4 regions of the Microbispora rosea genome follow, and region 1 is predicted to be linked to each of the others. Evidence: riboswitches for the same ligand, from Rfam matches in the RefSeq annotation. Region 1 holds a riboswitch; each other region holds the start of a gene.
What was found. Region 1 has a riboswitch for cyclic di-AMP ahead of ACIBK1_RS38295 (coiled-coil domain-containing protein). Riboswitches for the same ligand answer to the same signal wherever they lie in the genome.
Positions count from the first base shown of each region.

Region 2: another riboswitch for cyclic di-AMP. It lies ahead of ACIBK1_RS26375 (C40 family peptidase); the one in region 1 lies ahead of ACIBK1_RS38295 (coiled-coil domain-containing protein).
Region 3: another riboswitch for cyclic di-AMP. It lies ahead of ACIBK1_RS06100 (C40 family peptidase); the one in region 1 lies ahead of ACIBK1_RS38295 (coiled-coil domain-containing protein).
Region 4: another riboswitch for cyclic di-AMP. It lies ahead of ACIBK1_RS00835 (C40 family peptidase); the one in region 1 lies ahead of ACIBK1_RS38295 (coiled-coil domain-containing protein).

Region 1 covers NZ_JBITJO010000016.1:20,434-24,940, forward strand. The annotation lists gene ACIBK1_RS38285 (DeoR/GlpR family DNA-binding transcription regulator) at 1-584, shown strand, start outside; gene galT (galactose-1-phosphate uridylyltransferase) at 674-1,732, shown strand; cyclic di-AMP (ydaO/yuaA leader) riboswitch at 1,803-1,941, shown strand; gene ACIBK1_RS38295 (coiled-coil domain-containing protein) at 1,976-2,887, shown strand; gene ACIBK1_RS38300 (DUF2750 domain-containing protein) at 3,532-3,897, opposite strand; gene ACIBK1_RS38305 (hypothetical protein) at 4,308-4,507, opposite strand, start outside.
Region 2 covers NZ_JBITJO010000006.1:334,300-338,806, reverse strand. The annotation lists gene ACIBK1_RS26385 (NYN domain-containing protein) at 1-1,017, shown strand, start outside; gene ACIBK1_RS26380 (C40 family peptidase) at 1,166-2,128, shown strand; cyclic di-AMP (ydaO/yuaA leader) riboswitch at 2,447-2,601, shown strand; gene ACIBK1_RS26375 (C40 family peptidase) at 2,676-3,257, shown strand; gene ACIBK1_RS26370 (hypothetical protein) at 3,361-4,278, shown strand; gene ACIBK1_RS26365 (glycosyltransferase family 4 protein) at 4,378-4,507, shown strand, end outside.
Region 3 covers NZ_JBITJO010000001.1:1,248,693-1,253,199, forward strand. The annotation lists gene ACIBK1_RS06085 (helix-turn-helix transcriptional regulator) at 1-564, shown strand, start outside; gene ACIBK1_RS06090 (alpha/beta fold hydrolase) at 572-1,366, opposite strand; gene ACIBK1_RS06095 (MarR family winged helix-turn-helix transcriptional regulator) at 1,429-1,845, shown strand; gene ACIBK1_RS06100 (C40 family peptidase) at 1,923-2,462, opposite strand; cyclic di-AMP (ydaO/yuaA leader) riboswitch at 2,557-2,714, opposite strand; gene ACIBK1_RS06105 (MarR family winged helix-turn-helix transcriptional regulator) at 3,155-3,595, opposite strand; gene ACIBK1_RS06110 (isochorismatase family protein) at 3,654-4,196, shown strand; gene ACIBK1_RS06115 (hypothetical protein) at 4,209-4,507, opposite strand, start outside.
Region 4 covers NZ_JBITJO010000001.1:178,671-183,177, forward strand. The annotation lists gene ACIBK1_RS00825 (RDD family protein) at 101-1,516, opposite strand; gene ACIBK1_RS00830 (amino-acid N-acetyltransferase) at 1,663-2,214, opposite strand; cyclic di-AMP (ydaO/yuaA leader) riboswitch at 2,607-2,759, shown strand; gene ACIBK1_RS00835 (C40 family peptidase) at 2,826-3,869, shown strand; gene ACIBK1_RS00840 (helix-turn-helix domain-containing protein) at 3,920-4,168, opposite strand; gene ACIBK1_RS00845 (NADP-dependent oxidoreductase) at 4,492-4,507, shown strand, end outside.

The DNA of each region.
Region 1 (4,507 bases):
TGCGGCAGCAGGCCGAGAAGGAGGCCATCGCCCGCCGGGCCGCCATGCTCGTACGGCCGGGCAGCTCCGTCGCCCTCTCTGCCGGGACCACGACCTGGACACTGGCCCACCATCTGGTGGACGTGCCCGAGCTGACCGTGATCACCAACTCGGTGCAGGTGGCCGACGTCTTCCACCGGGCGGGACGGCCCGACCAGACCGTGGTGCTGGTGGGCGGCGTGCGCACGCCGTCCGACGCGCTGGTCGGCCCGGTGGCCGTGGCGGCCGTCCGCTCCCTGAACGTCGACACGCTCATGCTCGGCGTGCACGGCATGAGCGTCCGGGCTGGTTACACCACGCCCAACCTGCTGGAGGCGGAGACCGACCGCGCCCTCATCGCGGCCGCCCAGCAGCTCGTGGTCCTGGCCGACCACACCAAGTGGGGGACGATCGGCATCAGCACGATCGCCGCCCTTGACGAGGCCGGCGTGGTCGTGAGCGACGTCGGCCTGCCGGAGGAGGCGCGCGCCGCACTGTCGGAGCACGCCGGCGAGCTCCTCCTCGCCGACCCCTCCGGGGAAACCGAGATGGAGACCGCGCTGTGACGCCGGACCTCTGGAAGGCCGCCTGTCCCCGGACCCCTGTAAGCCCGCTCTGACCCGGGACACCGCACCGTGAAGCTGGAGACCGCTCTGTGAAGCGCACCATCACCCATCTCGCCGACGGCCGTGAGCTCATCTATTTCGACCGGCGCGACGACGCCGACCACAGCGCCGTCGACACCAGGGACCTGCCGCCGCGCCCGCTCGCCTCCGAGCTGCGCTACGACCCCCTGATGGACGAGTGGGTGGCCGTCGCCCGGCATCGCCAGACGCGCACGCACCTGCCGTCCGCGGCGGAGTGCCCGCTCTGCCCGGGCCATCCCGGCTCGGAGATCCCCTCGCCGTACGAGGTGGCGGTGTTCGAGAACCGCTTCCCGTCGTTCAGCTTCAACACCGGCGCGTACGAGCAGGTGGGCGGGCTGAGCGAGGTGCGGCCGGGGATCGGGCGGTGCGAGGTGGTCTGCTTCACCTCCGACCACGACGCGTCGTTCAGCTCGCTGAGCGACGCGCAGGCCGAGCTGGTCGTCGAGGCGTGGGCCGACCGCACGGCGGAGCTGTCCGCGCTGCCCGGCGTGGAGCAGGTCTTCTGCTTCGAGAACCGCGGCGCCGAGATCGGCATCACGCTGCCGCACCCCCACGGGCAGATCTACGCCTATCCGTACGTCACGCCGCGTACCCGGCAGATGCTGGACGCCGCCGCCCGCCACCAGGGCGGCAACCTGTTCGCGGACGTCCTGGCCGCCGAGCGGAGGGGCCCCCGGGTGGTGGCCGCCAACGAGCATTGGACGGCCTTCGTCCCGGCCGCCGCGCGCTACCCGTTCGAGGTGCACGTCTACCCGCACCGCCGGGTGCCCGACATCCCGGCGCTGTCGCCCGAGGAGCGGGCCGCGTTCGCGCCGCTCTACATCGAGGTGCTGCGCCGGCTGGACGGGCTGTTCGGCGTCGTCATGCCGTACGTCGCGGCCTGGCACCAGGCCCCCGTCTCCTACCGGCGCGACCTCGCCTACCTCCACCTGCAGCTCTTCACGATCCGGCGCGCGCCGAACAAGCTGAAGTACCTGGCCGGATCGGAGTCGGCCATGGGCGCGTTCGTCAACGACGTGCTGCCGGAGGAGGCCGCCCGGATGCTACGCGAGGCGATAACGGCTTGATCTCCGGTTGGTTGCGGCTTTGGTGGCAGTCACCGTTTCTTTACCACTAGTATCCCTGACACCGGCCGTCACAACCGGTACGCCTAATCCCGGGCGCCCCGCCCGGGAGCCGGGGACCCAATCACGCACCTGGGGTCAAGGCAGTGACCTGCCCGGGCTTCTCCAGCCCGAACCCGTCAGCTAACCCGGTCGGCAGATGGAGAGGAGTGGGCTCTGCCCCGCGCGTTCCCCCTGGCTGTCGGCGTGCTCGCCTCCGCCGTCCTCGTGTTCGGCACGGCGGCGCCGGGTGTGGCCGATCCCAAACCGACGGAGAAACAGCTCAAGAAGGAGCTGGCGGACCTGCGGAAGAAGGTCGACCGGCTGATCGGCGACTACAACGCCAAACGCGTCGCCCTCGCCAAGGCCGGCGTGGAGGAGAAGGCGGCCCGCGGCCGGCTGGCCAAGGCCGAGGCCGACTACAAGGCCGCCAGCGACGCCGTACGGCAGATGGCCGGGCTGCGCTACCAGACCGAGAGCGCGATGGCGCTGCCCGACATGAACACCGCCGCGCTCAACTACCAGCTCAAAGAGGAGCAGGCCGCCAGGCTCGCGCACTTCGACCTGGTCCGCGACGAGCGGCAACGGGCCGCGGACGCCGCCAAGACGCTGACCGCGCAGCTCAAGGCGCAGGCCGCCGAGGTCGCCGGTCAGCGCGAGGACGCCGAGGATCTGATCGACGAGATCAAGGACAAGCTCGACGCGCTGATCCCGATCGCGCCGGGAAAGCGCGCGGGCGGGTCGTGGGCGCCCGAGCTCCCCAGCGGCACCGACAACATCACGCCCCGGATGAGATTCATGCGCGGCGAGGTCGAAAGCCACTTCACCCTGCAGTTTCCGGTGGGCTGCTACCGGGCGGAGAACAGCGGTGAGCATCCCCTCGGGCGCGCCTGCGACTTCATGATGAGCTCGGGCGGCGCCATGCCCTCCCCCGAGATGAAGGCCCTCGGCGACAGCCTGGCCGCCTGGGCCATCAAGAACGGGCCGAAACTCGGCGTGATGTACGTGATCTGGCAGCAGCGCATCTACAACCTCGGCCATCCGGGCTGGCGGACCATGTCCGACCGCGGCGGGATCACCGCCAACCACTACGACCACGTGCACATCTCGATGTACTAGGCCCGCAAGCCGTCTACCTGCATGTTCGATCCCGGCAGGACGGGTCAGGGCACATTGAGGGCACTTAAGCCGTCTGCCGGCCCCTTGGCCCAGGCGCTCCCGATGGCCGCACGCATCAGATCCTCGCTGGAGGGCATCAAGGCGGCCCTAACCGGGCCGCACGCGCCGCCGTCACGGCGCACGCCGCCGCCTCCCGCTGGCGCTCCCGGCGGACAGCGCGCAAAGAACGCCGGACGGCTGGCGCGGACGAGTCGATGGGCCGCCAGGCGACAGTACAAGTCCGCTCACAGGGGCGTCAGGCTGAGCTGGAAGTGCCGACCTGGTGCCAGGCCGCACGTGGTGATGCCTCCGGCGGGCGCGCTCCCGGCTTCGGGGGAAGAACGGCCGTTCCGACTTCGGCCGTAGCTGGCTGAGCTGGAAGGGTGCAGGGTCCCCCCGCCCCCGCTGCCCGAGTATTCGCGGCACCCGGAACCTGTCAACCGGCGCTGTGCAGGTAGGACGACCAGCGCGCGCGGAAGGTCACCGGGAACATGTACACGCGAAGCACCAGTTGACAGAACCCGGGGCGGCAGTCGCGAATGTGGGCAGCTATCGGGGGCTGGGGGAGTCCGGCCGGGGTTGCACCTCCGTCGCCGCGTAGACCCCTATCGCTCGTACGGTGGCTCGCCAAGCGCATGAGCCAGCCGATTCAGCACCTCATCGACAGTGAAGTCCCAACCAGTCAGCCGCTGTCCGCTCCAGTTGATCCCGACCCGGAAGTCGTCCTTGGCGAGGTCAGGCAAAGCCGCATTCCGCCAATGGTCCAGCGGCATTGACATGACACGGAACTGCGAACCCCACAATGCGACCGCGCGCTGCGCTCGGGCCTCCGACGACCAGTACGGAAATGCCGGCCTACCGAAGTCCGATGGGGGCGTCGGGCTGCCCTGATCATCGCGAACCCACCACAAGGTACGGTGTTGAGCAACTTCGCGGAAAAACGCCGACGCCTGGGCTCCGCTTGCACTCATCAAGGTTCCCCTCGATCCGCTCTCCTTAATCGGTGTTCGACTCGCGATCTTACGCCCGCTGGCTCGCACACCTGGGGCGCGTGCCAGATTGAACGGCGATCAGCGGGGACTGACGGGCAGTCACGGGGACTCGACCGCCGCTGAGCAGCACCCCCCTGTTCCCAGCTCAGAGAGGGTAGATCACTAGCCGATTCCCAAGCTGATAGCCGAGGCGACTGAGCGAACCAGAGGGCACAGCCAGGGCACATGACACCGTGATCGGCCGCGAAATGCCGAGAGCCACCGAGACGACCAACGCCAGGTCATCACGGTGGTTCGGATGTTTTGCCAGGTCACGATCAAGGGTGGATCAGATCTCCACACAACGAAGCAAGATCATCTTGCCTCAAGATCCACTTTCGATACACGCCCTAGATAGCAGGAGTGTCGAGAACGATCACAGACTTCTCTTCGCCGTCCAACCGGTCGCTTTCGACGCCGACCCCGGCGGCCGCCTCGATAAATGCGAACGCGGCGCTGCGTTTGCCGTCGAAGTCCTGACCATCCAGGTCGTCAAGCATGGCGTGGAAGCCCGTGAAGACGCCCGGCGCGGTCTCTTCTTCGACCTGGT
Region 2 (4,507 bases), on a different contig from region 1:
CTGGTCGCGGCGGCGGCGTACCTGACCCGCCCGCCCGGCTGGCCGGACCTGGTCGAGCAGGCGCGGACCGACCTGGAGCAGGCCGCCGCCGCGGGCACCCAGCGGGAGCAGGCGGAGACGCGGCTGCGCGAGCAGCTCGCGGCGCAGCGCGCCTCCGCCAAGGAGGAGATCGACCGGGTGCGCGAGCAGCTCAAGGCGGCCCGCGCGGAGAACTCCGACCTGCGGCGCAAGCTGCACGACGCCCGCGAGCGGGTCAGGGCCGCCGAGGCCAGGGCGGCCGAGCTGGAGGCCGAGACGGCCGAGGCGCGGACCAGGGCCGCGAGCGCCAACGGCGCGGCCGAGACCGAGGTGCGCCGGCTCAGGGAGCGCCTGGCGGACGCCGAGCGCCAGCTGGAGGCCAGCCGCAGGGCCGCCCGCGAGGGCCGCAGCGTCGAGGACGCCCGGGTGCGGGTGCTGCTGGACGCGCTCCAGGACGCCGCCTCCGGGCTGCGCAAGGAGCTCGGGCTGCCCACGACGATCACCAGGCCGGCCGACCACGTGAACGCGGTGCAGCCCGGCGAGCCGGGCGTGACGGCCGTTCCCGCGCGGGCGCTGGCCAACGACGACCCGCAGCTCCTCGACCAGCTCCTGGCCATCCCTCATCTGCATCTGATCGTCGACGGCTACAACGTGACCAAGACCGGCTACCCGTCGCTGACCCTCGCCGACCAGCGGGCCCGGCTGCTGACCGGGCTCGGCGGGCTCGCCGTGCAGACGCGGGCGGAGGTGACGTGCGTGTTCGACGGCGCCGAGCTGAACGGGCCGGTCCAGGTCTCCGCGCCGCGTGGGGTGCGGGTGAGGTTCAGCGCGCCCGGGGAGATCGCCGACGACCTCATCCGCGCACTGGTGCGGGCGGAGCCGCCCGGGCGGGCCATCGCCGTGGTCTCCTCCGACAGGGAGGTGGCCGAGTCGGTGCGCCGCATGGGCGCCCGGCCGGTGCCCTCGCTCCTGCTGCTGCGCCGTCTCGGCCGCGGCTGAGCCGCCGCGCGCGCAGCCCGCGACGGCGTCGTCACCAAGGGTGATGACTGCCGCGAATACCTGCGAATAGGTTGAAGCTTCAAGATCGCCTAGATAGAGTCGCGCCGCAGGTTCGTTGATCTAAGAGGTTGATCCTCAAGGGGGCTCAGTGCGAGGGCGTGTGCCGGTGGCCGCCGGTCTGGCCGCCGTGGTCCTGCTGACGCCGATGACGGGCGCGGAGGCGGATCCGAAGCCCACGGTCGCGCAGGCCAAGGCGAAGCTGAGCAAGCTCAACGAGCAGGCCGACAAGCTCGTGGACCGCTACAACGCGGCCAACGAGAAGTGGAAGAAGTCGCGGCAGAAGTACCTCGCGATCAACGAGGACTACAAGAAGCAGAACGTCCGGGTCGAGGCGCTGCGCTCCGGACTGGTCTCGATGGCCGTCAGCAGCTACCAGGTCGGCGAGATGGGGTCGTGGGGCGGCGTCTTCTACAGCTCCAACCCCGATGCCATGCTCAGCGGCCTCGCCACGCTCAACCACATGTCGGCCGAGCGGGCCGGGCGCCTCAGGGAGTACGAGGGCGCCATCAAGGACCTCAAGGACCGCCGCGACCAGAGCAAGGTGGTCTACAAAGAGGCCGCCGACGTCAAGGACGAGCTGGCCGGCGAGAAGGAGAAGGTCGACAAGCTCGTCCGGGAGCAGATGAAGCTGCTGCGCTCGCTCGGGACGTTCAACCCCGGCAACCCCAACAGCGCCGGCGTCGTCTACACCGGGCCGGCGTCCGGCAACGCGCTGGAAGCCCTCCAGTTCGCCTACAAGCAGGTCGGCAAGCCCTATCGCTACGGGGGCACCGGACCGGGCGCCTGGGACTGCTCCGGGCTCGTGCAGGCCGCGTGGGCGGCGGCGGGCGTGCGGCTGCCCCGGACCAGCTACGAGCAGTGGGCCTGGGGTGCGAGCCGCAGGGTCTCGCTGGACGAGCTCCAGCCGGGCGACCTGCTCTGGCACGCCGGATACGGACACGTCGGCATCTACGCCGGCGACGGCAAGGTCGTCCACGCCCCGCAGACCGGCGATGTTGTGAAGATTGTCTCACTCGCGGAGTATCACGCGATCGGAGCTGTGCGCCCCTGAGGGGTTGGCCACCTCTGTGACGGTGTGTGGTTTTCGGGGCTCTTGTGACCGCATTCAGCCCTTGTTGCGCAGATTGTGAGCAGAGTCACACTTAGCCCTCTCGCGAGGTGGGTAAGCTGCGATTTCTTCTCCGCGGCCTTCGTTATCCGATCTTTATCCGGCGGGCGGGCTTTGCCGAACGCCGCGAGTCCTCGGTAGCTTCTGGGCCGCGGCGAGCACGCCTCGCCGCGGCGCGTCCCGGTCCGGCCGGCCGGGCCGCGCAGTCATCCACCGGCATCGGCGTCCTCCAACACCCTCCCCCTCGCGGGATCCCCCGGCGCCGATGACCAGCCGAGTCCGTGCAGTCAGGAGGCACGGAGCCGGGGAACCATCGACCTTCACGCGAAGGTCCGGGGTGAATCGGCGCATCGCGCGCCGTAGGGCGACTTCCCCGCCCGAACCCGTCAGCTAACCCGGTAGGCGTGAGCGGAAGACCCGAGGAGAGATCCTGTCTACCACCCCCGCTAGTCTGTCCCGTCTTGCCCGAATTGCCGTTGGTGGTGCCGCGTTGACGGCATCCGTAGGGGTCGCCGGAGCACATCCGGCGGCGGCCGATACGGCGGCCGACACGGTGACGGTCACGGTCGTCAAGACGGCCACAGCGACGAAGACGGCCACGAACACGAGCGACGGGAACAGCGCGAAAACCGCCGCCCGCAAGGCCGCCGCGAAGAAGCGGACCAAGAAGCACACCGCCAAGCGGAAGATCAGCAGGACCTCGCTCCAGCGGGCCAAGGCCCGGCGCGCGGTGAAGACCGCCGAGAAGCAGATCGGCGACCCTTACCGCTACGGAGCCACGGGACCGGGCGCGTTCGACTGCTCGGGCCTGGTCCAGTACGCCTGGCGCAAGGCGGGCGTACGGCTGCCGCGCACGACGTGGTCCATCCGCGGCGCGGTCAGGACGAAGGTGTCCTGGGGGCACTTCGAGCCCGGTGACCTCATCTTCACCAGCGGCGGCGGCCACGTCGGCATGTACGTCGGGCACGGCAAGATGATCCACGCTCCGCACACCGGCACGCGGGTCAGGATCGACAAGCTGGACGCCTATCGGAAGAGCACCTTCGTGGGTGCCGTCCGTCCGGGCGTCTGACGGGCGCCGGTCACCAGCCCCCTCGACCGGCGCCGTCCCTACGGCCCCGTCCATCTCGCCGAGGTGGACGGGGCCGTGACATGTGCTGGCTACCATGCACGGCGTGACTGTCACGAGCGGCGTGCCCGGGGGCGGCCTGCGGAGCGTGCGCGCCGGGACCGACCGGTGCCGGCTCGAAGCCGCGCCCCACGGGGTCCCTCCCCGCCGGGTCGCGGTCGTGGCCGTCGCGCTGGCCGCGCTGCTGGCCGGGCTCGCCGCCGCGGCGCCGCCCGACCCGCTGCGCGCCCTGCGGCTGGACGCCCGCGCCGCCGTGCGCGAGCATCCGGGCATGTGGACCGGCGCCTCCGTCGCCCGCGGCGAGCGCGCCGTCGTCGTCGGGTCGCCCCGGCCGCTGGTCGCCGAGGTCGCCGCACTGGCCGATCGCGCGGGCCGCACGGTCACGAGGATCTGGGGCGGGCGCGGCGGCGCGGTGGTCCTCGTGCCGCGCACCGAGGAGCAGGCCGCCGTGCTGGCGACGCCGGCGAAGGTGGACGGCCTGGCGGCGGTCGCCACCGGCGGCCGTGTGATCGTGCAGCCGGCCGCGTTCGCCCGCCTGTCCGCGACCGGCCGCCTGGTCGTCGTGACCCATGAGCTGACGCACGTCGCGACCTCCGGTCCTCGCGCGGTGCCGATGTGGCTCATGGAGGGCTTCGCCGACTACGTGGGCTACCTGGACAGCGGACTGCCGGTCCGTACGGTCGCCGCCGAGCTGGCCGCCGACGTGGCGGCGGGGAGGGCGGCGCTGGACGGCCTGCCCGGGCCCGCCGACTTCGCCGCCAGGCCCGCCCAGGCGTACGAGGAGGCGTGGCTCGCCTGCCGCTACATCGCGGCCCGCTTCGGCGAGCGGAGGCTGGTCGCCCTCTACCGCGCCGCGCTGCGCGAGGAGATCGGCGCCGCCCTCGGAGAACAGCTCGGGCTGACCGCCGACGGCCTGACCAGCGCCTGGCGGTCGTGGGCCCGCGAGCAGCTCGCCCGGCCCTGATCCCGATCTTCTTGGGACGACGGTGCGGCGGCGGCTGCGACAATGCGTTCTCGGGCGGCGCGGGCGGACCGTGCGATCACGCCGGCAGCGGGGGTGAGGATGACGAAGCGGACGCTGATCGTCACGAACGACTTCCCGCCCAGACCGGGCGGCATCCAGGCGTTCGTGCACGGCCTCGCCTCGCGCCGGCCGCCCGGCTCCGTGGTCGTGTACGCCCCGCGCTGGAAGG
Region 3 (4,507 bases), on a different contig from region 1:
CTGCTCACCGTCGCCGACGCGGTGCGCCATCGACGGCCGATCTCGATCAGGTACACCGCCGCCGACGGACGGCGCAGCGAGCGCACGCTGCATCCGTACGGGCTCGTCGCCCATTCGGGCCGGTGGTACGTCACGGGCGCGGATCCGGAGATCGGCGAGGATCGGACCTTCCGGCTGGATCGCATCGCGGACGCGAGGGCGCTGCCCGGTTCGTTCGAGCCGCCCGCCGGGCTGGATCCGGCGCAGCACGTCCTGACCGGATTCGCCACGGCTCGGTATCGGCACGAAGTCGTCCTGCGGATCCAGGGGACGGCCGAGCAGATCCGTGTCCGGCTTCCCGCCGGCGTCGCGACCGTGGAGGAATTCCCGTCCGAGGAGGGCGCGGATCCCGGCGACGAGGGCTGGCTCCGCGTCGAGGTGCGAGCGGAGCGGCTCGACTGGCTGCCCGCGGTGCTCGCGTCGCTTGACCGGCCGTTCGTCATCGAGCGACCGGACGAGCTACGCGATCTCGTCGCCGCGCTCGCGGACCGGCTCGCGGCCTCCGCCCGCAGGACCGCCGGGTGACGGTGGGCTATGCCGTGGCCGCCGGGGAACCGGTCGCGGCCGCGTGCAGAAAACGGTCGATGGCGGCGAAGGTGGCCGCCGGCTGTTCGATGTGCGGGAGGTGACCGGCCTCGGGGATCACCTCCAGCCGGCCGTTCCGGAAGGCGTCGGCGTAGGCGGCGCCGTAGGCGGGCGTGACGATCCGGTCGCTTTCCCCCCACAGCAGGAGAGCGGGCACGTCGAGGTGCCGCAGCCGGCGGAGCAGCTTGGGATCGTGCATGTAGGGGTCGCCCGCCAGCGTGCGCATGGTGGCCATGTCGGCTGCCCGGCGCGCGAGTTGGTCGGCGGGGACGCCGGCCGGGTCGACGTAGAAGCGCTGCGAGTCGTGCCAGGCGTATTCGGCGACGCCGCGGGCGTCCAGGGAGAAGAAGTCGCGGATCGGCTCGCCGGGCACGTCCACGCCGACGGCGTCGATCAGCACCAGCCCGGTGATGACGCCCGCCGTGTCGCGTACGGCCATCTCGGCGGCGGTCCAGCCGCCGAGGGAGGAGCCGACGACGAGGACGTCGCGCAGTCCCAGGCGATGCAGACAGTGCAGGTAGGTCAGGGCGAGGTCGTCTATGCCGGTGAGCCATGGGGGGCGGTGGGCGCCGTCCCAGCCGGGGTGCACGGGCGTGACGGTGTGTGTCGTCCGGGAGAGGTGCCCGGCGAGCCCGGCGACCGTGGCGGGGCCGCCGCCGCCGTGCAGGATCAGGGCCGGTCTGCCGGTTCCGGCCTCCGACACGTGGAGGGACAGATCGTCATAGAGCGGGATGGTGTCCATGGCCGCAGCATAACTAAAGAAGCTTATTTAAACTAGCTTAGTTTTCGTACTACACTCGTCTCGTGCGTAGTGATCTGCAACAACTCGGGCGAGCGGTCAAGCAGGTCCAATATCGGCAGCACCGGGCCCTGGAGGGCGGGCTGTCGGCGGTCGGCGCGACGCTCGCCCAGTGGGACGCCCTCCGAGCGATCAGCCGTTCTCCCGGGGCGTCGGCCCGGGAACTGGCCGCGGCGACGTTCCAGACCGAGCAGGCATTCGGGGCCCTCGCCGGTCGGCTGGTGGCCCAGGGATGGATCGAGCGCAGGCCCGGGCGCGGCCGGCGCATCGAGCACCATCTCACCTCTTCCGGCGAGCGGGTCCTGGAAGCCGGGCACAAGGTCGCCGACGAGGTGCTCGCCAGGTGCTACACCGCCTTGACGGACGTAGACCGCGCGACGCTGCTGGCCCTGCTCCAGCGCCTCATCGTGGAGGACGCGTAGCCTCCGGCCCGCGGCCGGCCTCCGGTGGAGACGCCCCGACGGCGCGCTTCGGGGCATCTCCACGGAGGATTCCCAGGTCAGACGCCGGGGCGTACGGCGGTGAGGAAGCTGCCTCTCCAGTAGGAGTCGAGCTTGTCGATGCTGACCACCGCGCCGCTGTGGGGGGCGCTGATCACCTTCTTGTGCCCGATGTACATGCCCACGTGGCCGCCGCCACTGGTGAAGATGAGGTCGCCGGGCTTGAGGTGCGGCAGGGAGACCTTCTTCTTGGCGGCGTTGAGCATCGACCACGTCGTACGCGGGAGCTTGACGCCGGCCTTGCGCCAGGCGAACTGGACCAGCCCGGAGCAGTCGAACGCCCGTGGGCCCGTGGCGCCCCATATGTACGGATCGCCGAGTTGCTTCTTCGCCACCTCGATGGCGCGCTCGGCCTTCTGCTGCTGAAGGGCCGACTTGGTGAGCTTCGTGGTGGCGGAGTCGTCCGCCGTGGACGTCAGGGGAGCCTCGCGGTTGTACGGGGTGGTCGCCGTGGCGGCGGGCTCGGGCGGGATGATCGTCGAGGCCGGGGGCGGGGCCGTCGCCGGTGTCGGCGCGGCGGCTGCGGGGAGTGCGCTCAATGCTCCCGCGGACGCGGTGAGCGCCGCGCTACTGAGCGTGACGCAGGCGATGTGGAGCAGAGTGGTGGAGTTGGTGGACAGGGGATCTCTCCCTTTGGTCTTCCGCTTGCGCCTACCGGGTTAGCTGACGGATTCGGGCAGGGAAGTTGCCCTACGGCGCTGGCGCGCCGATTCACCCCAGACCTTCGTCGAAGGTCGATTGGTTCCCCGGCTCCGAGCCTCCTTGCTGCACGGATTCGGCATCACCGTCGCCCAGGGGGGCGGAGAGGACGTGGCGACGGCGACAGTGGATGGTCGAACCCGGCCGGGCCGGGTTCGTCACGGCGGCGTCACGCGGACCCCACCGCAGGGCAAGGAAACTACCAAGCAGCCCATATCGCCGCAAAGGGCATGAAAAGGGTAATGACCGTATAAAAAGGATCAAAAGCGCGAAACCGCAGGTCAGGGCGGCTCTGAATGCAAAATGTGGCGCTCGTCACACTTGCCGGGATCTTCCGGTCGCAGGGGGGCGCGCCTGTATGAGCTGCACAGCAAGGCGGGGTGCTCACCGCAGTGCAAACGCGTGCCCGCCGTCGCGGCCTCGTGGCGTCGCGGACAAGGGGGCGAGGGCCCGGACGGCGTCGGCCCGGCATATGCACAACGACCGGTGACCGGACCCGGTCGCGGTCCGTGGATGCGCCGCTAGCCGCCCGCTAGTCGGCGGGCAGGCCGTTGCGGCGGGCCAGCGTGAGCAGAACGCTCCGCAGTGCCTCGGTCTCCTCGGGGTCGAGGCCGTCGGTCAGTTCGCTGTCGAGTTCGGCCGCCGCCGCGGTGCAGGTGGCCAGCAGCTCCCGGCCCTCTTCGGTGAGTGCGAGCGTCTGCCTGCGCCGGTCCGAAGGGTCGCGTTCGCGCTGTATGGCGCCGAGCTCCTCCAGGCGGTCGGCGAGCGACACCACCAGGCTGGGCGCCACGTTCATGAGCTTGGCGATGTCGAGCTGAGAGGTCGCCGTTCCGGACTCCAGCACCGTCAGCAGTCCTATGTGCTTGGGCTTGAGGCCGTGGCCGGCCAGGCGCGCCGAGAACCGCTCGGTCACAACGGCCCCCAGCGTGCCGAGCCGGAAGGCCAGCGTCGAGGTCAGCTTGACATCGTTCATGCCTTCAATGCTACCGTCCTTAAACGATTCAACCTCTGAACGATTTGGAGTCAGAACGATGCTGAACCCCGCCTCCGTCCACGTGGTGTTCGCCGACCTTCAGGCCGGCATCGTCGAGGCCAGTGCGACCAACCCGGCCTCTTCCATCCGCCGCGCGGCCAAGGTCCTGAACGGACTCGTCGCAGCCCTGGACATCCCGTTCACCCTCTCGGCCGCGCCTCGCCCCGGCGGCCCCGTGATGGTCGAGGAACTGCCGGACGGTGAGCCGTACGTGCGCACCGGACCGTCCTGCTGGGACGACGTGGCCTGGCGCGAGGCCGTCCTGTCCGGGGGCCGTTCCACCCTGGTGATCTGCGGGGTGACGACGGAGATCGTGGTGTTGCGCACCGCTCTCGACGCGATCGAGGGCGGCCTCGACGTGCAGGTCCTGGTGGACGCCTGCGGGGGCATCGCCGCCCGCACCGAAGACGCCGCCCTGCGGCAGATCGAGGCCGCGGGCGGCGTGGTGACTTCGGTGGCGGGTTTCGCCGCCGACATGGTGCGCGACTTCACCACACCCGCCGGCCGGCAGGTCATCGCCGCTCTGCACCAGCTGGCGTGACCCGCAGGCCGGCTAGTTCGTACGCCAGAAGGCGCCGTTGGCCGAGGGGTCGTCGGGGTCGCCCTGCGGCACGGTGAAGCCCGCGCCCCACACCGTCGTCGTCCCGGGCCTGCGCGCCATCGAGAACAGGGCGGCGTCGGTGCCGGCCTTCCGGGGGATCGGGGTGCTCCGCCACGTCGAACCGGTGACCCGCCACAGGGTGGGGTTCCAGTTGCCCTGGACGACCCACACGCCGCCCCTGCCGTCGGGCTCCACCTCCGTGTAGGGCTGGGCGTTGGCGGCACCGAGCGAGGCACTCCATGAACGGCCGT
Region 4 (4,507 bases), on a different contig from region 1:
TTTTCGTCACAGCCGGGCGAGCGCGCAGTGCGATCGAAGCCATAGCGAGCCATAGAAAAACGGGGCCGATGGTCCGTTCCATCGACCCCGTCCGTCGTCCTTACTTGACCTTGACCACCACAGTGTTGGCGACCTTGTCATGCAGCGCCTGATGCAGCGGCTTGTCCCACAACAGCCACAGCACGTTCAGAAGAGAGGCGAGGTTCGCGAGGTAGGTGATAACGGGAATCCACTGCAGGAACTCGAAAGCGTAGAGCACGCCGGCGCGCTTGAGCGCCGCGTCCTGGGGAAGCCCTCCCGCGTCGAGAGTGCCGCCGACCTGAACGACCTTGATGCCCATGAGTTTCTTGCCGAGCGTCTGCCCCTGCGCCCGCAGCATGAGGAATTCGTAGACGACCATGACGAGGCCGCCCAGGATCGCCGTGAGCAGTGACGCGAGGAAGTAACCGCTTCCGGGGTTGTAAACCCCGCTCGTAATGTCGACGCTCGGGTTGGTGACGATGATCCCCGTGATCACGAGCGTGATGATCGCAAGCGGAATGCCGACGATCACGCCGTCGATGATGCGGGCGACGAGACGCTGCCACCACTCCGCCAGCGGAGCCGGAGCGCCGGGCGGGATCGGGCCCTCGGGCGCGTACGGCTGGCCGTAGCCGGGCTGACCGTAGCCCTGCTGACCGTACTGCTGCTGACCGTAGCCCTGCGGGGGGCTCGGCTGGGCGTACTGCTGCTGCCCGTACTGATCCTGGCCGTACTGCTGCTGGCCCTGCTGAGCTCCGTAGCCCTGCTGGGGGTACTGCTGCTGCCCGTAACCGGGCTGCTGGCCGTAGCCCTGCTGCTGACCGTAGCCCTGCTGGGGGTTCTGCTGGCCGTACTGCTGCTGCTGGGCCTGCTGCCCGTAGCCCTGCTGGTGACCGTAGTCCTGGGGACCGGTCTGCTGGCCGTAGCCGCCCTGGGACGGCTGGCCGTACTGCTGCTGCCCGGCCTGCTGGGCGCCGTAGCCCTGCTGGGGGTTCTGCTGGGGGTTCTGCTGGCCGTACTGCTGCTGGGCCTGCTGAGCGCCATAGCCCTGCTGCGGGCCGGTCTGGCCATACCCCTGCTGGGCGTAACCCTGCTGCGGGCCGGTCTGGCCGTAGCCCTGCTGCCCGTAGCCCTGCTGGCCGTACTGCTGCTGCTGGGCCTGCTGAGCTCCGTAGCCCTGCTGCTGGGCGGCCTCCTGGCCGTAGCCCTGCTGCTGCGGGGTCTGCTGCGGGCCGGTCTGCCCGTAGCCCTGCTGGCCGTACTGCTGCGGCTGGCCCTGCTGGGCGCCATAGCCCTGCTGCTGGCCGTAGCCGCCCTGGGCGGGGTCGTAGCCGGGCGGCTGCTGCGGGCCCGTGTGCTGCCCGCGATAGCTGACCACCGTGACGTCGGGGTCGTATTCCTGGGATTGTCTGTCCGTGTTGTACCCGGGGTTCGATGGCGGCGGTGGCGTTCCGTCCGACTCGTCCTGGGGGTACGGCGGCTGTCCGGTGCTCACCGTGTCACCTCGTTTCGAAGACGCATGCGCCGCACGTAGTAGCACACGCTGATATTGCCAAAAGTAGCGACAGGTGTATCAACAGTCACCTTTGCAGCAGTCGACAAGCAGCGTCAAGATCGACGATCAATGCTCATCAATGGTGATCAATGGCGGTCGAGGTGCAGCAACATCCGGGTGTTCCCCAGCGTGTTCGGCTTGACGTGCTCCAGCTCGAGAAACTCGGCGACGCCCTCGTCGTACGACGCGAGCAGTTCCGCGTAGACCTCCTGGGAGACCGGAGTGCCCTGGAGGGGCCGGAAGCCGTGCCTGGCGAAGAACTCCACCGCGAACGTGAGGCAGAAGACCCTCCGCACGCCGAGGTCCCTTGCGGTCTCGATGAGCGCGGCGACGATCCGATGGCCGACGCCGCCGCCGCGTGACGCGGGGTCCACCGCGACGGTCCTGATCTCGGCCAGGTCCTCCCACAGCACGTGCAGCGCGCCGCAGCCGACGATCTGCCCGTCCGCCTCGGCCACCCAGAACTCCTGGACGTCCTCGTACAGCGTGACCGTGCTCTTCTTGAGCAGGCGGGGCCCGACACCCGAGTACGCGTCGACGAGGCGCCTGATCGCCCGGACGTCCGGTGTCCTGGCCCGGCGCACCGTCACGGCCGTGGCACCCGACTCACTGGGCGTCTGCGCGGCGACCTGCTCCATGACCGGTCAGCCTAGCCGGAGCGCGGCCGATCCCCTGCGGTAGGCCACCGGGCGTGCCCCGGGATAACGGTCATTCCCAAACGCCCCACCCGACATCAGAAATGACTCTGCGTAGCCATTCGGATGCGGACGGATGTGCGGTCGCGCTCCGAGGGGGTTGTCCAGGTTCGTCCCAGTTTTTTCAGCAGCCCGAGCAGCACACCCGAACACTCGGATCGCTCTAAACCCAGGTGAACACGGACGTATCACTACCGAACCCGTGACCCGACCGTGATCGTTTGGTTGTCAAACGTAGACGGGTTTCGGAGTTCTGGTTGAGCAAGAACTCGCTGTGCACTATCGTCCAGCGACGATGCCGGTCATCGTGAGCGCTCACGGAGACCGGGCGCCGAATCTTCGAAGCACCGAGTGCGAAGGGGAACCGGGGACCCAACTGCAGGATCAGGATCGGTTCGGTCTCAGATCGTCAAGGGGTGAATCCGCCAGGTAGGGCTACTCCGGCCCGAACCCGTCAGCTAACCCGGTAGGCGCTCAGCACTGCCCCGCCGTACGGCTCCGTCTCGACGACGGGCCCGCCGCGGGGCACACGTGGGAGAGGAGCTCGGTTGCGCATGCGTGGAGAGCGGCCGGCGGGCAGGCACGCCCGCGGCCGACGGTCCGGACCCGGCACGGCCGGTCCGGGTCCCATCCGCCGTCTGGCGTTCGTCGGCGTCGCGATCACCGCGATCACGTTCGGCGCCCCGGTGGTCCGCGCCACCGCCGACCCGAAGCCGAGCCTCAAGGAGCTCACGGCGCAGGTCGAGAGCCTCTACACCGAGATCGAGACGCTCAGCGAGCAGTACAACGGCGAGCGGGTGCGCTTGAAGGCGGCCGAGCGGTCCGCCGACCTCGCCAAGAAGAACCTCGCCAAGAGCGAGGCCGAGCTCGAGGTCCGCCGGCAGAAGGCGAGCGCCCTCGCGCAGCACTCCTACATGACCAACGGGCTCGGCAACGCGCTCGTGCTCATCGACAGCGACGCCGACCCCCGCCGCTACCTGGACCAGGCCTCCACGACGTACGCGCTGGAGCTGCAGCAGAGCCAGGAGGTCGCCGAGGTCACCAAGGCCATGGACGCCGCCGCACGGGCCAGGGAGAGTGCCTCCGCCCGGCAGGCCGAGGTCAAGAAGCTCCTCAGCGGCCTCGACTCGCGGCGCGACAAGATCACGAAGCTGATCAAGAAGACCGAGAGCAACCTCTACCGGCAGGTCTCCCAGACGATCGGCCGCGAGACGCGCGCGAGGACGGCGTTCCCCATCATCGGTGACGGCAAGGCCGCCCAGGCGGCGCGGTGGGCCCTCGGGCAGCAGCTCAAGCCGTACGTGTGGGGCGCCGAGGGGCCCGGCTCCTTCGACTGCTCCGGCCTGGTCATGGCGGCCTACCAGTCCGTCGGCATCAGCCTGCCCCACTACACCGGCGACCAGTGGACGGCGGGCACCCACATCCCCCGTGACCAGCTCCGCCCCGGCGACCTGGTGTTCTTCTACTCCGACCTGCACCACGTGGGCATCTACATCGGCAACGGCTACATGATCCACGCGCCGCGCACCGGAGACGTCGTCCACATCGCGAAGATCGACGGACGGCCGTTCGCGGGAGCGGTGCGCGTCGCCGACTGAGCCCCTCCTCCACGGAGGGGCGTCGGTCCCTTTCTATGAAACGAACACGGTCAGATGAGGCGGCGGCGTGCCGCCCAGGCGACCGCCTCGATCGCGGTCGCCACGCCGATGCGGTCACAGATGCACCGCAGCCGGCGCCGCACGGTTCGGCCGCTGACGTCGAGACTGCGGCCCACCCGGTCTGCGGTCACACCCTTGGCCAGCTCCGCGAGGAGAAGCAGATCCTCTTCGGTGAGACCGGCACGCTCAAGGTCCGAGGCGAGATTCTCACCTCGGTAGACGACCTCGGGAACACCCATCGTCCGCCCTCCCCCACGACGATGATTCGTCGGCCCACCCTTCAGGGAAGGTAAACGCCTCGCGTGAAGGTCGTCAAGGTTGGGGAGTGTCTGACAGGGGCCGCCGGACGCTCCTAGGGGCCGGAGCGGCGGTCGTACGCCTGCCTGGCCGCCTCGACGTCGTCCATGTGGATCTCGGCCCAGCGCTTGATCGCTTCGAGCAGCGGCTTCCGAGTGGCCACCCCTCTTCCCTTCTCCTCCCCTACGCACTTCCAGGTGCCTTCTTACTGAAAGAGAGCGGATCTTCCTACGCTCCTTGCCACAGCGGAAGGAGAAAGAGGCTCATGAGAGCACTGGTAG